DNA from 3 places in the Paenibacillus sp. DS2015 genome. Region 1 is predicted to be linked to each of the others. Evidence: predicted binding sites of a transcription regulator. Region 1 holds the regulator's gene; each other region holds the start of a gene.

Region 1 (6,248 bases):
CCTCCAATTTACCTGGATCACGAGGAAGAATAATGAATTTACTAGCTTTAGCATCTGTTGAACTAATCAAATTCACATACACATTTGTATCATCCATTTGGGTTGTCACTTTCACATCGCCTGAAGCCTGTGCCATTTCTTCTAGAGTCTTAGGGATATCTGTATAGCGTTTATTCTCCATAGCTTCAGCTACTGAAAACATCGCTTTCTCCCAGAACTCATTCAATATATCAGAGGAATAATCTACAACAACAAATTGAAGAGTACGGCTTCCAATCGATGACTTCCCTTCAGTCTTTAGTTGTTGAACAAGTCCTGGTAACTGCGTATTTGGTTTAATATCAAGTTTCAAAACAATCTTGTCATGCGTGATGTCCATTTGAGCGCTGTTAACTCCCTCATATTTGGTCACGATACTCTGTAAGGGACTTTGCAAAGTGATTTGCCGATAGAAAAACCATCCACCAAATAAAAGGGCACCAGAGAGGACGACAGTAATAATTATGGGTAATACACGTGGTTTCAACTAGTCATTCTCCTTTCATTTATAGACAGAAAACTTATTTTTATAAATAGATATATTATTCTTATACGAAATCGTATATCAATAATCTATGATAAAGTATATCACATCGTATATCAGATTTTGCAGGTAAAGTGTGGCTATATTTAAAATTTTATGTTTTATTATAGTCGTTATTGTCGAACCCAGTCGCATTCAGCGTTATCATTCCATCCATAAAAAACGACCGAGATTCCACGAAGGATATCTCGGTCATATTATTGTAAACCTCTTATTTATAGATTAGGTAAAGTATAGCGATCTCCTATGGGTGAACCATCTCTAAACTTATAAAAACGGTAATAGTAATGGTCCTTTTCAAAATAATACACTTGCCATACATATTCACCATAATACATTCCCGCTTGAATCCTGATTTCATCTATGCCCGGTAACTCACTTATGATCTTTGATCGGATTTGACCTTTGGATACGCCATTCTCTAATAACTCGCTGTGTACTGCATCCTGTTCCAAGGCGAGCTGATTATCTTCAGTGAATTGAACCCAGACCATAAGATCTCTCTGTTCGTTATCTTTACCTTCTATAACCCAAGAAATAGTGTCCCACACTGACTTCTGTGTATCCGTTACTTTTACTAGCTCTGTATTTTGTTTGGCAGCAGTGATCGCGAGCGCTTCCTGACTGTGTTGATCTTGAATGATATATATGTAATATCTATAAAGTCCAAACAATATCAGCAGAAAAATAACAACACCAAAAAAAAACCACTTTTTTTTGTTCTTCACTTGAACTTCCTTTCTCCGAGAGTGAGACCCCTGCTGTTAACGAGACAACAAGCCCTCGAATGCTAACTGTGCTTCACGACGAATGCGTTCTTCATCGAGCGTTAGACAAGCTCCGTGTTTCACAACCTGTTTACCATCAACCCATACATGTTCAACATCTTTAGCACTTGCTGAATATACAACATGAGAGATGAAGTCAGTATGAGGTAAGAAATGAGCTTGATCTGTATTTACAGCAATGAAGTCCGCTTTCATGCCAGGAGCAAGACTTCCTACACGGTCTAGGAATAGAGAATTAGCTCCATACACAGTACCCATACGTAGCGCCTCTGCCGCAGGAATGGCTGTTGGATCTCCCGAGATCCCTTTGTGTATTAATGCAGCTAGTCGCATTTCTTCAAACATATCTAAGTTGTTATTACTTGCCGCTCCATCGGTCCCTAAAGAAACAGTAACACCTGCTTTCAACAGATCTGTCACTCGTGCGATACCACTTGCGAGCTTCAAATTGCTACCTGGATTATGCGATACACCGACATTATTTTTAGCCAATATGTCAATTTCCTTATCGTTTAAGTGAACACCATGTGCTACCAAGGAAGGTCGTGTAAACATCCCTAACTTCTCTAAATGCTCCACGGGTCTGAGGCCATAATCATTCACATTCTGCTGGACTTCAGTCAACGTTTCAGACATATGCGTGTGCATAGGTAGATCTAAATCATGAGCCGCTTGTACAAATCTCTCAAAGAAAGCTGGAGGGCATGTATAAGGTGCATGTGGGGAAATCATCGTAGTGATCCTTCCATCTGCTTGCCCATTCCAATCCTTAGCGAAGGCAATGGCTTCTTTGATCTTTTCATTCTGAACTTCTTCAGAACATAGACCAATAACCCCCCTCATTAATACGGCTCTCATGCCAGAAGCTTCAACAACATTAGCCACTTGTCCCATATGGTCGTACATATCTAAGAAGGTTGTAGTCCCCCCCTTTAACATTTCCATGACAGACAAGGACGTTCCCCAATACACGTCTTCTGAAGTGAATTTCGCTTCCATTGGCCACATTTTTTCTTGAAGCCACACTTGAAGTGCTAGATCATCTCCATACCCTCTCAGTAATGACATTGCAGCGTGCCCATGCGTATTAACTAATCCAGGTAAAAAGAACAAATGAGTCCCATCAATCACGGGAATATCTTGTTCAACAGGGGGTGCTTGTTCTCCAATGTACGTAATGAGATCATCTTCAATAACCATATATCCTCGAATAACCGGTTGTACACTATTCGAAACAGCAAAGGTTCCGTTCTTAATGATCCACTTCGTCGGTGAGCTTGTCATCCATTTCTTCTTCCTTTCCGTTGTTCAAATAATAAGCTAGACTCAGCATATCTGTTGTAAAGTCAGCAGCATGAATCCGAATATAAGGAGGTGCTTTTAGAATTGTCGGTGCGAAATTCAATATCGCTTCGATGCCTGATTTAATCAGTTGGTCAGCTACGCTTTGTGCCTCATATGCCGGAACTGTAATGATCCCAATTCGAATGTTGTTATTAACAATTGTCGAATGAAGCTCTTCCATCGGTTGTACTTTTAATGTATTAATCTCTGTGCCTATTTTAGGTGTGTAAGAGTCAAACACAGCAATAATTTTCAAATTTTCTTTGAGATACGTATTGTAATTGGACAACGCTTGCCCCAAATTCCCGGCTCCCACCAATACCACATTTATTCGCTGATCAAGATTCAGAATATGGCGAATTTTCTCAATAAGATAAGCAACATCATATCCGATTCCTTTACGACCGAAATCACCGAAATAGGCTAAATCCTTACGGATTTGTGCAGGATTTAGTTCAAGCTTTTGACCCAATTCCTGCGAAGAGACAGTAGCAACTTCTCGGCTTTGAAGCTCCGACAGATACCTTAAATAGATAGGTAATCTGCGGACCACAGCTTCTGATATTTTCTCGGATTTCATTCTTGCTCCTCCTAATTATTGCTATAGAATCTCGCCGATTCAAGATGCCCCACCCTCATGTAGCCATTCAGATATCCGCGGAACCATCTGATTCATTGGCATGTGTTCCATTTTGGGGCCAGGTAGCGAGTACAGGAAATATTTACCGTAATAAGATTCTATAACGCGTGTATCATACACAATAACAATGCCTCGATCACTTGCTGTACGTACAAGTCTGCCAAACCCTTGCTTGAATCGAATCACCGCTTGAGGTACCGATAATTTCATGAAAGGATTCTTCTTCTGTTGTTGCAAAAGCTCACTTTTGGCCTCTACAAGTGGATGATTCGGCGGTTGAAATGGTAAGCGGACGATAGCAAGACAAGTCAACGCTTCCCCAGGTATATCTACACCTTCCCAGAAGCTACTCGTACCTAGCAACACAGAAGCACTACTATCTTGGAATCGGCGAATCAACTTACTTCGACTCCCTGTATCCACTCCCTGACCTAGGACAGTGATATCGCTAGTAGAGAGTGCTTGACGCAAGGGTTCGTGCACTTGACGAAGCATTCGATATGATGTAAATAATACGAGCATTCTACCCTTTGTCACCACGGCTGTATCTGCTAAAGATTTAACCAATGTATTTACGAAGAGCACATCGCCAATGCTCCCCTTCACACTCGGAAAGTCACGCGGAATCACGAGCAGTGCCTGGTCACGATAACGGAACGGCGAGGGTAATTGGACTGTCATTAATCGGTTAGTATCTGCCGCTTCCTGTAGGCCCAAGTTCTCGATCATATACTGAAATGACTTTTCAATCGAAAGTGTAGCAGATGTTAGTATAATACTTTTCTTCTTATCAAAGAATACTTCCTTTAACTGCTTACTCACATCTATAGGAACTGCGAACAATTGTAAGGACTTACTTCTGAAATGACCATTGGCTTCCATCCAATATACATTTCCTTCTTCTTTGAGTGACATGAAGAAGCGAAGATCCTCTTTCTCTGCATTCAGGTCCTTGAATAACCCACTGATATCTGTCACTAAGCTGTCTGAGTTGTACTCATCATGATCGTCTCTAAGTTCATTTATCATTTTCTCGCCTTTGCGAACCACATCGCTCAGGATCACATGTATCTGGTGCTCAAGCGCAGATAAGGCTTCCCAATCTTGTGGTTTCTTCGTAGGCTGTAGACGTAGAACGAACTGACCGGTATCTCCCGGTGCGGCATCACTACGTTCAGGCAGAAGGCTAAACAGCATATCACTAAGTCGATCCCAATGCTCCTTAACTTCAACCAAATCGCCACTTAATCTATCAATAAGTGAAGACCACTCAGAAGCCCGCTCATACCCTGAAGAGGAAATTTGCTGGCGTAAGGCAGGCAATTGCCCACTACGATTATCCTTGTACAGTCGTGTTAAGGTATGCACGATCGTGAAATATTTCATCTGAAGTCCCAGATGCTTACCAGCTACTTCTTCTAAGTGATGAGCCTCATCAATCACCAAATGTTCATACGCTGGTAATAGCTGATGCCCTGCCTTAATATCTGTAAAAAGCTTAGAATGATTCGTAATCACGACATCCGCAATTCCTGCCTCATGCTTCGCTCTATGATAGAAACATTTACGAAACCAAGGACAAGCACGACCTAAGCAAGATTCGGAATCACTGGCTACAGTTTCCCAGAAGTCGCCTCCTCGGCCACCTAAGTTCAGCTCCTCGTCGTCTCCTGTCAACGTCTGTGTTAACCATATTAACATTTGGGCAGCTATAAGCAGGTCTTCCTTGGGATTTGCAAAGTCCTTTTTATTTATTTTATGTTCAAATTTTCTCAAACACAAATAATGCTGTCTACCTTTAAATACAGCAGCCTTAAAAGGAAAAGGGACAACTTCTGTAAGTAAAGGAACATCACGTTCTCGAAGCTGATCCTGAAGATTAATGGTATGGGTGCTTACCATCACCTTTTGGTCGTTCTTGACACTCTGATATATGGCAGGAATCAAATAACCAAGTGATTTCCCCGTACCCGTTCCCGCTTCAATAATAAGATGTTTCTCGTTCTCTAAGGCAGTCATAACCTCACTGAACATAATGCTCTGTGATTCGCGCGCTTCGTACTGAGGCATAATTTCCCGCAAACGTTCTTCAATGCTAGCAAGATATTGTGGGAATTCCATCGTCCGTAATGGGTTATCTTCTAACTTATCACGTGGGGGTGCAATTTCATTCCAATCCTCCACAGCTAGTGCTAACTGGCGATAATAGGTTTGATTCTCAAGGTCCTGAGCCGGCTGTTTCTCCTTTTCTTGACATAATCCATCAAAGTACCAACCAAGGTCACTATCTTCGCTAGCAAAGAGCTCACTAAGCCGCTGTAATGTGATGAGTGGAAGGCTCCACAACTCATCAAGACATTTCAATAGAACGAGCGCCGTCGCGAGTGCATCGCTATCTGCTTGATGAGGCCGCTCATGCTGAATCTCAAAGTGAGAAGAGACCAATCCTAATTGATAAGTCGTCAAGGATGGGAAACATATTTTGAGAAAATCCATAGTATCAAGGATTCGTCCAGCATAGGGCAGATAACCACAACGATCCAGTGCATTCTGGAGAAATCCAAAGTCAAAAGCGACATTGTGACCTACCAGCACGACATCGTCTAGAAGTGGAACGAGTTCCATCATCATTTCTTCCAAAGAAGGAGCATCCGCTACATCTTGTTCAGTAATACCTGTCAAGCTAGTAATAAAAGGCGGGATGGGTATCCCGGGATTAACATAAGACCCGTATACACGGGATATGGTTTGATCTTCCTCAATGATGGCAAGTCCAACTTGAATAATTTCATCGGCGGACTGGTTGCCTGTTGTTTCAAAGTCCAGTACAGCAAATTTCATGATTAAGTTATCCCTTTCAATCCAGTCTCAATACCAGCATAACAGAAGATCA
Region 2 (6,248 bases), on a different contig from region 1:
ATCTTCCCTTAACTTTCTGAACAGGCATATCAATAATCGCTTGAATAGATGCCCCAGCCTCTTTACCATTCAGAGTAGCATGGTAATCCGCTCCTACCATCCGTACCGGGAGGAAATACTCAGGAGCCAATATAAGGATCGTTAGTGCCGTTACAAGCATCATATCCCCGTTCACCAGCCGAAGTCCTAGACCCACCGCTACAGAGGCCACAGAGAGCATGGTGAAGAAATCTAGGGCGAATGATGACAAAAAGGCAACACGCAGTGTACGCATCGTTGCAGTTCTGTACTTATCACTTACACTTCCAATGGAGCTGATATGTGATTTACTACGACCTAAATATTTCAATGTCTCTAATCCACGTAACGAATCCAGGAAATGATTCGCTAGCTTGTGATAAGAATTCATTTGACTGTCTACTTGTTTACGCGAAGCTAAACCAATTAGGATCATAAAGGCTATTAGAATGGGCATCGTCACTACTAAAATAATGGCGGATTGAATGTCCTGCGTAAATACATAGATGACAATGACCATCGGTATAATCATCGTGGCCACCATCCGTGGGATAATGAGCTCAAGATAAGTTCGGAACTTCGATATGCCATCCAAGACGAGCGTTACCAACTTGCCTGTGCCTTCCTTTTTAGCAAAACGTGGTCCGAGTAGAAACAATTTATCCATCAACTGTTTACGGAGCAACGTCCCCGTAGTCTCCGCAAAGCGATGTGTAATCTTCTGTTGAAAGAAATTCGTCAAATGGCGAACTAGAAATGAGACAACAAACATAAGAATAGCTTGATTTTGTTCTTGTAGTGGAGCACCGGCAAAGAGGGCGGAAATCACTTCCGATAACCCTCTTGCCATGAGCAGTATGGATACACTTTGCACCAAGGTCAGCAGTGCCACCGCCGCAAAAACAGGCTTAATCCCTTTGAAGCCCAGTAAATTACGGTCCATTAGTATTCCATATGTTCTTTCTCGTTCACCCGTTTATGGAATACGAAGTAACTCCACACTTGATATCCCAAGACGAATGGAAGCAATGTTAAGGCGACAATGGACATGACCTTGAGTGAATATTGCCCAGATGCAGCGTTCGTAATTGTTAAACTAAAAGCATCATTAATCGAACTAATCATCACTCGTGGGAACAAACCAATAAAGATCGAAGCGAAGGACAAAGCAATCACAGCACCTGTCATTCCAAAAGCCCAAGCATCCTTCTTCCGAGCAATGAAGAAGCCAGCTAATAGGTATACGATCATTCCAACAATAGCAATCAGGGTCAGAATCGTCCCCCGAACTTCAAATAGATCTGTTACGTAATAGGTCATAACTCCAAAAGCTACAATTAGAACTGCAAGTGGGATAAGAAGTCTCTTAGCCATAATACGAGCGCGTTCTTGTAAGCTTCCAAGCGTTCTTAACGTCGTAAACAATAACCCATGTACCAAACATAGAACGACAACGGTAATACCGCCTAGTAAGGTATACACATTCACAATATCAAAGAATCCAGCATTCATATTCATGTCCTCGCCAATAGGTACCCCTTGAATCAGACAAGCGAATACAACTCCGAACAATAGTGGCGGAAGTAGGCTACCGAAGAAAATAACGATATCCCAAGTTCTCTTCCAGCGTTCTGAATTCACTTTACCTCTAAATTCAAAAGCCACACCACGGCCTATCAAAGCGAGCAGTACAAATACAAGGGCGGTGTAGAATCCACTAAATAATGTGGCATACCAGTGCGGGAAAGCTGCAAACATCGCACCCCCTGCTGTAATGAGCCATACTTCATTGGCATCCCAGAACGGACCTATAGAATTAATTAATACACGACGCTCCGTGTCATTCTTGGCGAGAACCGTTGTGGACATCCCTACTCCAAAATCAAAACCCTCTAAGAAAAAGAAACCAATAAATAGCACAGCAATCAACAAGAACCACAACTCATTAAGAGACATGATAACCCTCCTTATCAAATGGGTCGTGAGATTGTTCATCCATGGAATCCGAATGATTCGGCCCCTTTTTGATCACACGAACAAATAAATAGACCAATATAAATGCTAATATCGTGTACGCCAGCGAGAATGTAATTAAGGAGAATAAGATCTGTCCTGCCGAAACGTTGGGTGAAATGCTATCTTCAGTCTTAAACAATCCGAAAACCGTCCAAGGTTGACGACCAATCTCAGTCATAATCCATCCCGCCCAGTTTGCGATAAATGGTAATGACATAGCCCATATCATGATACGCATAAACCATTTGTTAGGTTGATCTAGCTTCTTACGAGCAACTAAATAGACTCCATACATTGACAGAAGAATAAGAGCCGAACCCGCTGCAACCATGATACGGAAACTCCAGAAAGTCGTACGTACGGGTGGGATATAATCCCCAGGTCCATATTGTTCTTCATACTGAGCTTGAAGCTCATTCATCCCTATAACTTCTCCCGAGAATTTACTATAGGACAAGAAACTAAGTAGATATGGAATCTTGAAGGTTACCCCATTCTCCTTCTTCTCCGGATCAATCGATGCTATAACGGTCCAAGGAGCTGGGTCAGAGCTTGTTTCCCAAAGTGCTTCCGAAGCTGCCATCTTCATCGGTTGAGTCTCTACTAGATACTGCGCCTGGCTATGCCCAACGAGTGCAACCCCTATAGATGAAACCATTCCCACTATAATAGCAATAATGAAAGATTTCTTGAAGAATTGAACATCCTTCTTTTTCAATATTTTATATGCGCTGACACCTGTAACCACAAAAGCTCCGGTCATGAATGCCGCAAGAATCGTATGCGGGAATTCCAATAATACCTGTCCGTTCGTAATCAATGCAAGGAAATCATTCATCTCCGCTCGCCCATTATTAACGGTAAACCCTACAGGTCTTTGCATGAACGAGTTCGCGACTAGAATCCAGAAAGCTGACATAATTGTCCCAATAGAAACTAACCATATACACATGAGGTGAAGTTTCTTCGATAAGCGGTCCCATCCAAAAATCCACAATCCGAGAAATGTAGATTCCAAGAAAAATGCAAGCAATGCTTCGACAGCAAGCGGTGCCCCGAACACATCTCCTACAAATCTAGAATAATCCGACCAGTTCATCCCGAACTGAAATTCTTGCAATATCCCCGTAACCACACCAACCGCAAAGTTAATCAGGAACAGGTGCCCCCAGAATTTAGCCATCTTTTTGTACTCTTCTTTACCTTTTATAACATACATTGTCTCCATAATCGCGATCAACAGTGCTAATCCGATAGACAAGGGTACAAAGATAAAGTGGAACAGCGTTGTCGACGCAAATTGAATGCGAGAGAGCATAACCGGATCCATGGTTCTAATCCTTCTTTCTATTGATAATTTTATAACATCTTTTTATATTCTGTCAGACCGTCTTCATTGGGAATGTGATATTTATCACACTCGTCCACCTAAACAAGGTCCAATGTGAAGTTTGTCACACAATATTTAAAATTACAACCAGTTCATCCTAATAATAACCAGATCCCCAGATCTCAAATCAGAGTGATATAAGATACAGACACTCACTGACTCATTTCCGTTATAATTTTTAGCAGTTGCGCGTAATTACGTAACTAAAAGATAAACAGTAACACATTAGGTAAAACGGAGGTTATAAAAGATGGATTGAAATTCTTATGCTCCCCTTTACCATTGGAGCTATCTTATTTATCGCGGCTTCGTTAGCTGTCTACCTTATCATTCGCGGCTTCGTTAGCTGTCTACCTTATCATTCGCGTCTTGGTGAAGCCTCTCTCCTTCCTGTTTAGCAAGCGTCCACCTCATTGCTGAAGGTGACTTAACACAACCCCCTTTGCATTTCAAAGGCCGTGATGAAATTGGGGCTCTTGCAGCAGATTTCAACAAAATGACCTCTAGTCTCCAGAACCTGATCTGTGAGGTCAACGATACTTCACACCAAGTCGCATCTTCTTCTGAACAATTATCTGCAAGCTCTAAACAAACCGAGGAAGCAGGCCAGCAAACCTTATCTATCATCTTAGAGATGGCTGATGGCGCAGAGAAACAACTTGAGCGCTTAGAATCAAGCTCTCACAAGATGACCGAAATGTCACAGTTCATATCAGAGATATCTGTTAGCACTGAGCACGCGCTGGTCTCCGCAGCAGACAACTTGCAGAATGCTCAAACAGGCAAGTCATCTATGAGTGAAACCAAAAATAAAATGCTGCATATGAGTGGGAGCATTCAAGAATTATCGGTTACAATCGAGAATTTAAGAAATCACTCGCATGAAATCAAGCAAATGCTAAGTATCATTAGTCAGATTTCTGAGGAAACCAAATTACTTTCACTTAACGCTGCAATAGAGGCTGCTAGAGCTGGAGAAGAGGGGAGGGGATTTGCCGTAGTAGCAAGTTCAGTGAGGAAACTCTCCGAGAGTTCAGCTCAATCGGCAGAAGATATTTCTAATGTTGTATTAACGACGTTAAGACTAATGGAACTAACCAGTGAAAGAATGACTGAAACCGTTATTCAAGTGACAGAGGGAGCCCAAAGTGTTACAAATGCCGGTCATTACTTCGAGCAAATTGAAGCTAACGCTTCCCAAATCACAGCACATAATGAATATATAGCTAACGCTGTCCATCAGCTATCTGATCACTCTCAATACCTTACTTCCTCAACACTCGAACTCGTCGAAGTTGCCAATCAGACGTTGAACGGAGCCCAAGGTGTATCAGCAGCTTCCCAGCAGCAACTCGCTTCAATTGGAGAAGTCGATTCTTCAGCCTCGCTTCTCTCCCTTATGTCTGATAAGCTTCATACATTAATTGAACGTTTCAAGATATAACATATGAGTCTTTAGACCATTAAGGGTCCGATCGTATTCATAATCATTCAATCACTTCTCACATGCTGTCATTCTATGTTACGCAAATTAGACCACTACCCTCGGGTAGTGGTCTATTTGTATAGTGTCTGTAGGGATATCAACTTATTACGACTCACGTTCTACAAAGTACTTGTTCGTCATGTACCATGCCTCGCCTTTGTCTGTTGGAACCTTCCCTTTTTTCTTATCCATGAATACAATTTCCTTACATTTAGAACAGAACCACTTCGTTGTATAGTATTGCGAAAAAGTTGTGTAGGTTGTTCCGCATTTACAGTCGACCTTAAAGTATACCATGTTGTCTTCATAGGCTTGTGACAGCTCTTCCGTGCTAACTTGATCTGCACTAGAAACCGGTTTGAGCATCTCCACATAGCTAGAGAAACGATTCTGCACCTTGAAATCTGCAACCAAATCTGGATTTAGTCCAAAAAACTCCTTACCAATAGCAGTAATAAACTTGGTGTTTGATTTGTAACTCTCTAACCATTCCTGAATTTGCTTATTAGATAAAGGGACAGTTCCTTTAATGCCACTGTTGAGTGTGTACGTCATGATGGATAGGTTCTCGTTGTCTTCGTAATACATTAATCTAGAAACCTCCTTAATTACTCCCTTATTAATGTACTACTTATGAAACAGATAATCAAAAGGATGAAATAGGAATTGTTGTGAAAGCCTTTCTCCATCCTATAATATTACCCATAATAAGTAATATCATATAGATGTAAACCCCATAATTCAACGTAGTGAATAACAAGTGTATTCCGGCAAATAACGCTAGAACGAGGATTAGAAAGAATACCTTTAGCCCCTCATTACTTTGAGTTGCCTGATAGGGTTCAGAGAAAGGTAGCGCCTTTCTTAATACAGCAAAGCTAATAAGCACGTAGATCCCTACAGTTAACGATATAGCAAGCAAGTCGGGTATGATACGAAATCCAAAAATCCAAAGGAACACAATACTCTCTAGAACGAATAACGGCATTATCAATTTAACTAGGCATGCCTTAATGCTACCTTTGAAGATGCCAGCTGCATCTTGGAACGGCATCGTTCGATACAACCAGGCTCCCTTGTAATTCACAGAAAATTTCAGCATCATTAACGTTGAGGGTATCAGTGTAGCCATAAAATATATAAAAAGATACATTCTTCCAGAGGAAATGCCCTCTAGTCCTTCACTTTGCAAACCATTAAAAAGAAAGATAAAAGGAAAGATAAGAGAAAATCCTAAAGAAGGATACACCTTCAGCTTGAAATCACGTTCATTGCGCATCATGTCAGATGTAAATCGAAAGAATAATCTTTCTTCTGAACTCTTACAAATGATATGAG
Region 3 (6,248 bases), on a different contig from region 1:
TGAACCCACATCTTCCTTTAGCCAAAATTGTATTGATTCCACTAAATTCTCATTATATCCACTAAACATCATCACTGACTTCCTCCACTATTTCATGCCCGCGCAACTGTAATAGATGTTTGCGCCAAGCGATATCATCACGCTTAGGGTAATCTTCTCGGTAATGAGCACCACGACTTTCCTTACGTGCTAAAGCTGCAGTTGTAATAAGCAATGAACAGGTCAGCATGTTCGCGAATTCAAATTCTTCTTTTCTAAACAATGCTGATTGAAAAATAGGCAGTTGCCGATTAAGTTCTTCCAATCCCTTCGTTAATTGGATATGATCTCGACGGAGTCCAGCATAACGAACCATGACCTTCTGCAGTTTCAATCTCCGCTCAACGATGGCTTGCGTAGGAATGTCATTACGTTTATAGTCTACCACGAGTGCGCTTGTTGACCAATCGAGTGGGGGCAATTCCTGAATTCTTTTCACAATCCGGCGTCCGAACACAATCGCTTCAGATAAGGAATTACTGGCCAAACGATTAGCACCATGCACTCCCGTAGAAGATACTTCTCCACATGCGAACAGCCTCGATACACTACTCTCTCCATTATAGTCGGTCTGAATCCCACCCATCATATAATGTGCAGCTGGAGCCACTGGAATCCAGTCTGTCGTTATATCTAAACCATAGACCATGCAAGTCTCATGGATATTCGGAAACCGATGTTTGACCATATCCGCGGGTTCATGCGTAATATCCAAGTAAACAAATGTAGACTTCGTAGCTTCCATCTCACTTACAATGGCACGGGCCACAATATCTCTTGGGGCAAGCTCTAATAGCTCGTGATATTTCTCCATGAACCGCTCACCTTTAATATTGCGTAATGTAGCACCTTCTCCGCGTACAGCCTCAGATATTAAGAACCTTGGCGCACCCGGGTAACATAGCGCTGTTGGATGGAATTGAATAAACTCCATATCCCGAATATGAGCTCCTGCCCGGTAACCAATAGCGATACCATCTGCGGTAGCGACCTCAGGATTAGTCGTGTAACGATACAATTGTCCCGCCCCGCCCGAGCATATAATCGTAGCACTTCCTTGAACGAATACCCGCTGGCCTTCTGGACCCTGTACAAGCACACCAACACATACCCCTTGATCTGTAATTACATCGATAACAAAATGATTATCCCAGACTTCAATGTTATCTTGTGCTATAACTTTCTCGGACAATGCACGAACGATCTCAAAACCCGTTGCATCTCCGTTAGCATGCAATATACGCCTATGACTATGCGCCCCCTCTTGGGTTAGCGCGAGTTCCCCGTTCTCCTCATCAAATGCGGTTCCTAATCGAATCAATTCTCTGACGCCATGAGGCCCTTCATTAACCAGTATATCGACTGAGGTAGAAGAACAAAGACCGGCCCCCGCCAGCAGTGTATCTTGCCGATGGTAGACCGGTGAATCCTCCTCAGAGGTAACAGCGGCAATGCCCCCTTGCGCATAGCGAGTATTACTCTCCATAAGGGATTTCTTCGTAATCATAATGACATTTCTATCTTTACCTGCCTTGATCGCCGTGAACAATCCTGCGATACCTGATCCAACTACGATTACATCTGTCTTCACTATTGGCAGAGACGCGAGATCAAAATCTACTAAATATTGTGGAGTCATGACCATTCTTCACCTGTCTTATGAGAAAGAGTAGCGCATGCTACTGGACTTGTAACATGCGCTCTAGGGAAATTCTAGCTTTATCGGCAACAGCAGGAGGTACATAGATTTGTGGCTTCATTGTCTCCAAGCATTTTACCAGTTTTTTAAGATTATTTACTTTCATATTAGGACATACTAGAAACTTAGTCGCGAAGTGGAATGTTGTATCTGGACTATCTAGTCTAAGTTGAAAGCCGGTACCGTCCTCAGTGCCTACGATAAATTCTTTAGCGTCAGATTTCTTACAATACTCAAGAATAGCCGTAGTACTTCCTACGAAATCACCCAATTCAACGACTTCTGGGCGACATTCCGGATGAACTACAAATGGGGCGTTTGGATATTTAGCTCTCATTTCATATACATCTTTTACGGTTAACATATCGTGAGTATTGCAATACCCTTCCCAAATAATCATTTTCTTGTCTGTATGTTGTTGTACATAATGTCCTAAATTCTTATCGGGAACCCATATAATCTCATCTGAATCAACAGATTGAATAACTCTCACAGCATTAGCTGAGGTACAACAAATATCCGTCTCTGCTTTGATCTCTGCAGATGAGTTAATATAAGTTACGACTTTAGCATTCGGATGCTCTGCTTTAAGCTTACGAAGACCCTCTACATTGACCATATCTGCCATGGGACAGCCTGCACGTTCATCCGGTATAAGTACGGTTTTATTTGGGGCTAGTATCTTAGCACTCTCACCCATGAAATGAACGCCACAGAATACGATGACATCTGCATCTGTCTGCGCTGCTTTCTGTGCTAACAAGAATGAATCTCCTCTGAAATCAGCCACTTCTTGAATCTCATCTCGTTGATAATAATGAGCCAGAATAATAGCATTACGTTCCTTCTTGAGTTGCATAAGTCGTTCACGCAGTTCCCTATTCTGTTCTGCCTTGCGCTCTAGTGCGAGTGCTTCCACTACCCCTCAACCCCTTTATTTATTTATGTCCGTAGATTTTATAATTACGGTCCAGCTAAGTCACTAAGTCAGTTATTCTACTTCCTGTACTATGCAATAAAATGCACTAAGTATCCCATAATCGTTTATCAACTAATTTACACAACGTTCACCAGTCTGTCAATCAATTGACAAGTCCTTAAACAGCTTAAAAAGAACATCGCACGATTGTTATTATAAATATACACTAGGGGAATAAACCTTTAGAACCACTTATATCCCTCTTTACCGATAAGTAATGTGAAATATTGCACCTCCAGATAAGGATTTATGACTTTAACGTCAATCATCAAATAGCCATCGTTTACCGAAAAATAAATAAATCCGAAAACACAAATGTGTTTTCGGATTTATTATTACGCTACAGCATCATTATTTATTTGGACTCTGGAGGAATTCCACCTTCATTGCCTGAGTTACTATTGTCATCATCATCAGATGAACCCGGAGTGGTATTCGGAATATCTCCTACTGGGGTAGGTTCTGTTCCATCATTCTGAGATTGAATACGTACAGTTACATCACCGATAGTATCGATGATCGGTGCACCATTCACCTCAGCAATATCATCCGTTGATCCCTCAGATTTGCTCTCTTCATCTAGATAACCCTGTTCGATCAATTGTTTAATCTGATCCATTTCCAGTGTTTCCACTTCTAACAGTGTATTCGCAATAAGATGCATTTCCTTAGAATGCTTGATCAATAGATCTTTACAGCGTTCATAACAATAGTTGGTGAAGTTCTGCATTTCCTGATCAATCTCATATGCAATAGAATCACTGTAATTTTGCTCATGTCCGATATCACGACCCAAGAATACTTGACCTTGAGTGGATCCGAATTGCATCGGTCCGAGCTTATCGCTCATTCCGTATTCCATGATCATACTGCGTACAATCCCTGTTGCCTGTTGGAAGTCACTATATGCGCCTGTTCCAATTTCTCCGATAAATACTTCCTCAGCCACACGTCCGCCAAGTAGACCGGTTACTTTATCTAACAGTTCATTCTTAGTCACTAACATGCGGTCTTCCTTAGGAAGCATAATAACATAACCACCCGCACGGCCACGAGGAACAATAGTAACTTTATGAACGACATCTGCATGCTCCAAGAAGTAACCCGCAATCGTATGACCCGCTTCATGATAAGCCACAATGCGTTTCTCGCGATCACTAATAACACGACTACGCTTCTCAGTACCTACCATGACCCGATCAATCGCTTCATCCACTTCACTCATGGAAATATCACGACGATTACGACGCGCAGCAATCAAGGCAGATTCATTCAATAGGTTCTCAAGATCTGCACCCGTAAATCCAATAGTACGCTTCGCTATAACATCCAATCGTACATCTTTGGTTAATGGTTTGTTACGAGCATGAACCTTCAGTACCGCTTCGCGGCCCTTAACATCTGGGCGATCCACTGTAATTTGGCGGTCAAAGCGACCTGGACGTAATAATGCTGGATCCAAAATATCTGCACGGTTGGTTGCGGCAACGATGATAATTCCTTCGTTACCTCCAAATCCATCCATCTCAACAAGTAGCTGATTAAGTGTTTGTTCACGTTCGTCATGTCCGCCACCAAGCCCAGCGCCACGTTGACGTCCTACGGCATCAATTTCATCAATGAAAATGATACATGGAGCACTCTTCTTAGCATTCTCAAACAAATCACGTACGCGGGAAGCACCAACACCGACAAACATTTCCACGAAGTCAGAACCGGAAATGCTGAAGAAAGGAACTCCCGCTTCCCCCGCAACTGCTTTAGCTAAGAGAGTCTTACCTGTTCCTGGAGGACCTACAAGAAGGACACCCTTAGGAATACGTGCACCTACAGCTGCAAACTTACGAGGATCTTTCAAGAACTCAACAATTTCTACAAGTTCCTGTTTCTCTTCATCTGCTCCTGCTACATCCTCAAAGGTAACCTTTTTCTTCTCTTCGCTATATACTCTAGCTCGGCTCTTACCAAAGTTCATAACTTTGCCGCCGCCACCCTGAGATTGATTAAACAAGAAGAAGAAGATCACGAACATAAGAATCAAGGGAATGAAAGAAGACAGCAATGTTAACCAAATGCTCTGTCCTTTCATCGGTACAATATCTAAATTAAACTTGTTTACCTCACTCGACTGTACAATTTCATCTAAGGCAATATCAGTAGCAGGAATATAAGTTGAGAAATCCTTCGATTTCACATCAGCTGGTTCAGTCCTATATTGACCCGTCACAAGATAGGCATACCCGTCAAATTGAGCCTCTATAGTCTCAATGTTATTAGCCTTAAGCTGTTGACGTAGTTGGTCATATCTAGGATTATCAGCAGTTTCACCGCTACCACCGATGAATTGTACAATGCCCACCACGACTAAAAAAAGTATTAAATAAAAACCAGAATTCCGGATGAACCGATTCATCCCCTACCTCCTCTCGAAACACTTAAGTTATTTTACCATAGCCTATTGGGCTATCTCAATAGAGACCCTTATGTGTTAACATAAAAAACTATGGGTCAGGATTTCTAACACTAGTTACTGTATATTTCCGGCTTCAAAATCCCAATGTAGGGTAGATTCCGGTAATGCTCAGCATAATCAAGACCATAACCAACAACGAAAGCATCGGGTAGAACAAACCCTGTAAAATCAGCCTCCAAGGCTACAGTGCGACCTGCCGGTTTATCAAATAAGGTAACCACACAAGTAGATTTAGCTTTACGATTCTGTAATAGCTCGATTAAGTAGCTGAGTGTAAGCCCACTATCAATAATATCTTCAACGATTAAGACATCTCGACCTTCTACAGAAACATCTAAATCTTTGATGATTTTGACAACACCTGAAGATTTAGTGGATGCACCATAACTAGATACAGCCATAAAATCAAGCTCCATTGGTACTGTCATACTTTTAACCAAATCTGCCATGAAAATAAACGCGCCCTTTAATACGCAAATCACCAAAGGGTTACGGCCTTCGTACTCGGTACTTAGAATAGCTCCGAGTTCTTGGACTCTCTTACGAATATCTTCTTCACTGATGAGTACTTCTTGAATATCATTCTGCAACTGATTGAACCTCCTAAGTAAGCTGTGAAATCTTATGAAATAACTAGAGCGATGGCTCTACAACGATTTCTTCAATGCACATATGAAGAACCGAAGTAGTATGTGGATCGACAGGTGCATGAATAGATCGCCGTATTCCCGGAATCCATAACATGTTGTTGCGACCATCCACAATCATAGGGATAGATTGGCGCATAGAAGGTGGGATCTTCTCATCGATAAAAAGGTCTTTTACTTTTTTGCTACCACCGAGACCCATAACTTTCATAGTATCTCCATCCTGTCTTGACCGTAATGTCAAGGGAAATACCAGCTGGTCAGCGTCGAATAACGCTTCGTTCCCCTGTATTTCCCCCTTAAGGATGACGTTATCACCCCTAGGACGTAAAGTCATTCTAAGGACCTTTCCAATTTCATTTACCGTCAGTTCAGGAACCACAGAGTCAAGGCGATATGTATAGCTCAACC

Evidence for each region. The regulator Rex, encoded in region 1, represses fermentation and respiration genes when NADH is low (regulators of the CRP and FNR family bind a similar motif). The targets are predictions, from matches to a motif close to TTGTGAAATATTTCACAA.
Region 2: J2T13_RS16480 (cytochrome ubiquinol oxidase subunit I) is a predicted target of Rex. The motif match lies at 3,477-3,494, and genes of this name have one in related genera.
Region 3: nadA (quinolinate synthase NadA) is a predicted target of Rex. The motif match lies at 2,935-2,952, and genes of this name have one in related genera.

Annotation. Positions count from the first base shown of each region.
Region 1 covers NZ_JBNPWS010000033.1:31,592-37,839, forward strand. The annotation lists gene J2T13_RS21620 (hypothetical protein) at 1-526, opposite strand, end outside; gene J2T13_RS21625 (DUF5590 domain-containing protein) at 799-1,311, opposite strand; gene J2T13_RS21630 (amidohydrolase) at 1,348-2,655, opposite strand; gene J2T13_RS21635 (redox-sensing transcriptional repressor Rex) at 2,624-3,295, opposite strand; gene dinG (ATP-dependent DNA helicase DinG) at 3,335-6,196, opposite strand.
Region 2 covers NZ_JBNPWS010000019.1:28,318-34,565, reverse strand. The annotation lists gene cydD (thiol reductant ABC exporter subunit CydD) at 1-961, opposite strand, end outside; gene cydB (cytochrome d ubiquinol oxidase subunit II) at 961-1,977, opposite strand; gene J2T13_RS16480 (cytochrome ubiquinol oxidase subunit I) at 1,964-3,364, opposite strand; gene J2T13_RS16475 (methyl-accepting chemotaxis protein) at 3,837-4,868, shown strand; gene J2T13_RS16470 (hypothetical protein) at 5,016-5,498, opposite strand; gene J2T13_RS16465 (hypothetical protein) at 5,557-6,248, opposite strand, start outside.
Region 3 covers NZ_JBNPWS010000030.1:44,477-50,724, reverse strand. The annotation lists gene nadC (carboxylating nicotinate-nucleotide diphosphorylase) at 1-72, opposite strand, end outside; gene nadB (L-aspartate oxidase) at 62-1,678, opposite strand; gene nadA (quinolinate synthase NadA) at 1,719-2,657, opposite strand; gene ftsH (ATP-dependent zinc metalloprotease FtsH) at 3,073-5,130, opposite strand; gene hpt (hypoxanthine phosphoribosyltransferase) at 5,241-5,780, opposite strand; gene tilS (tRNA lysidine(34) synthetase TilS) at 5,824-6,248, opposite strand, start outside.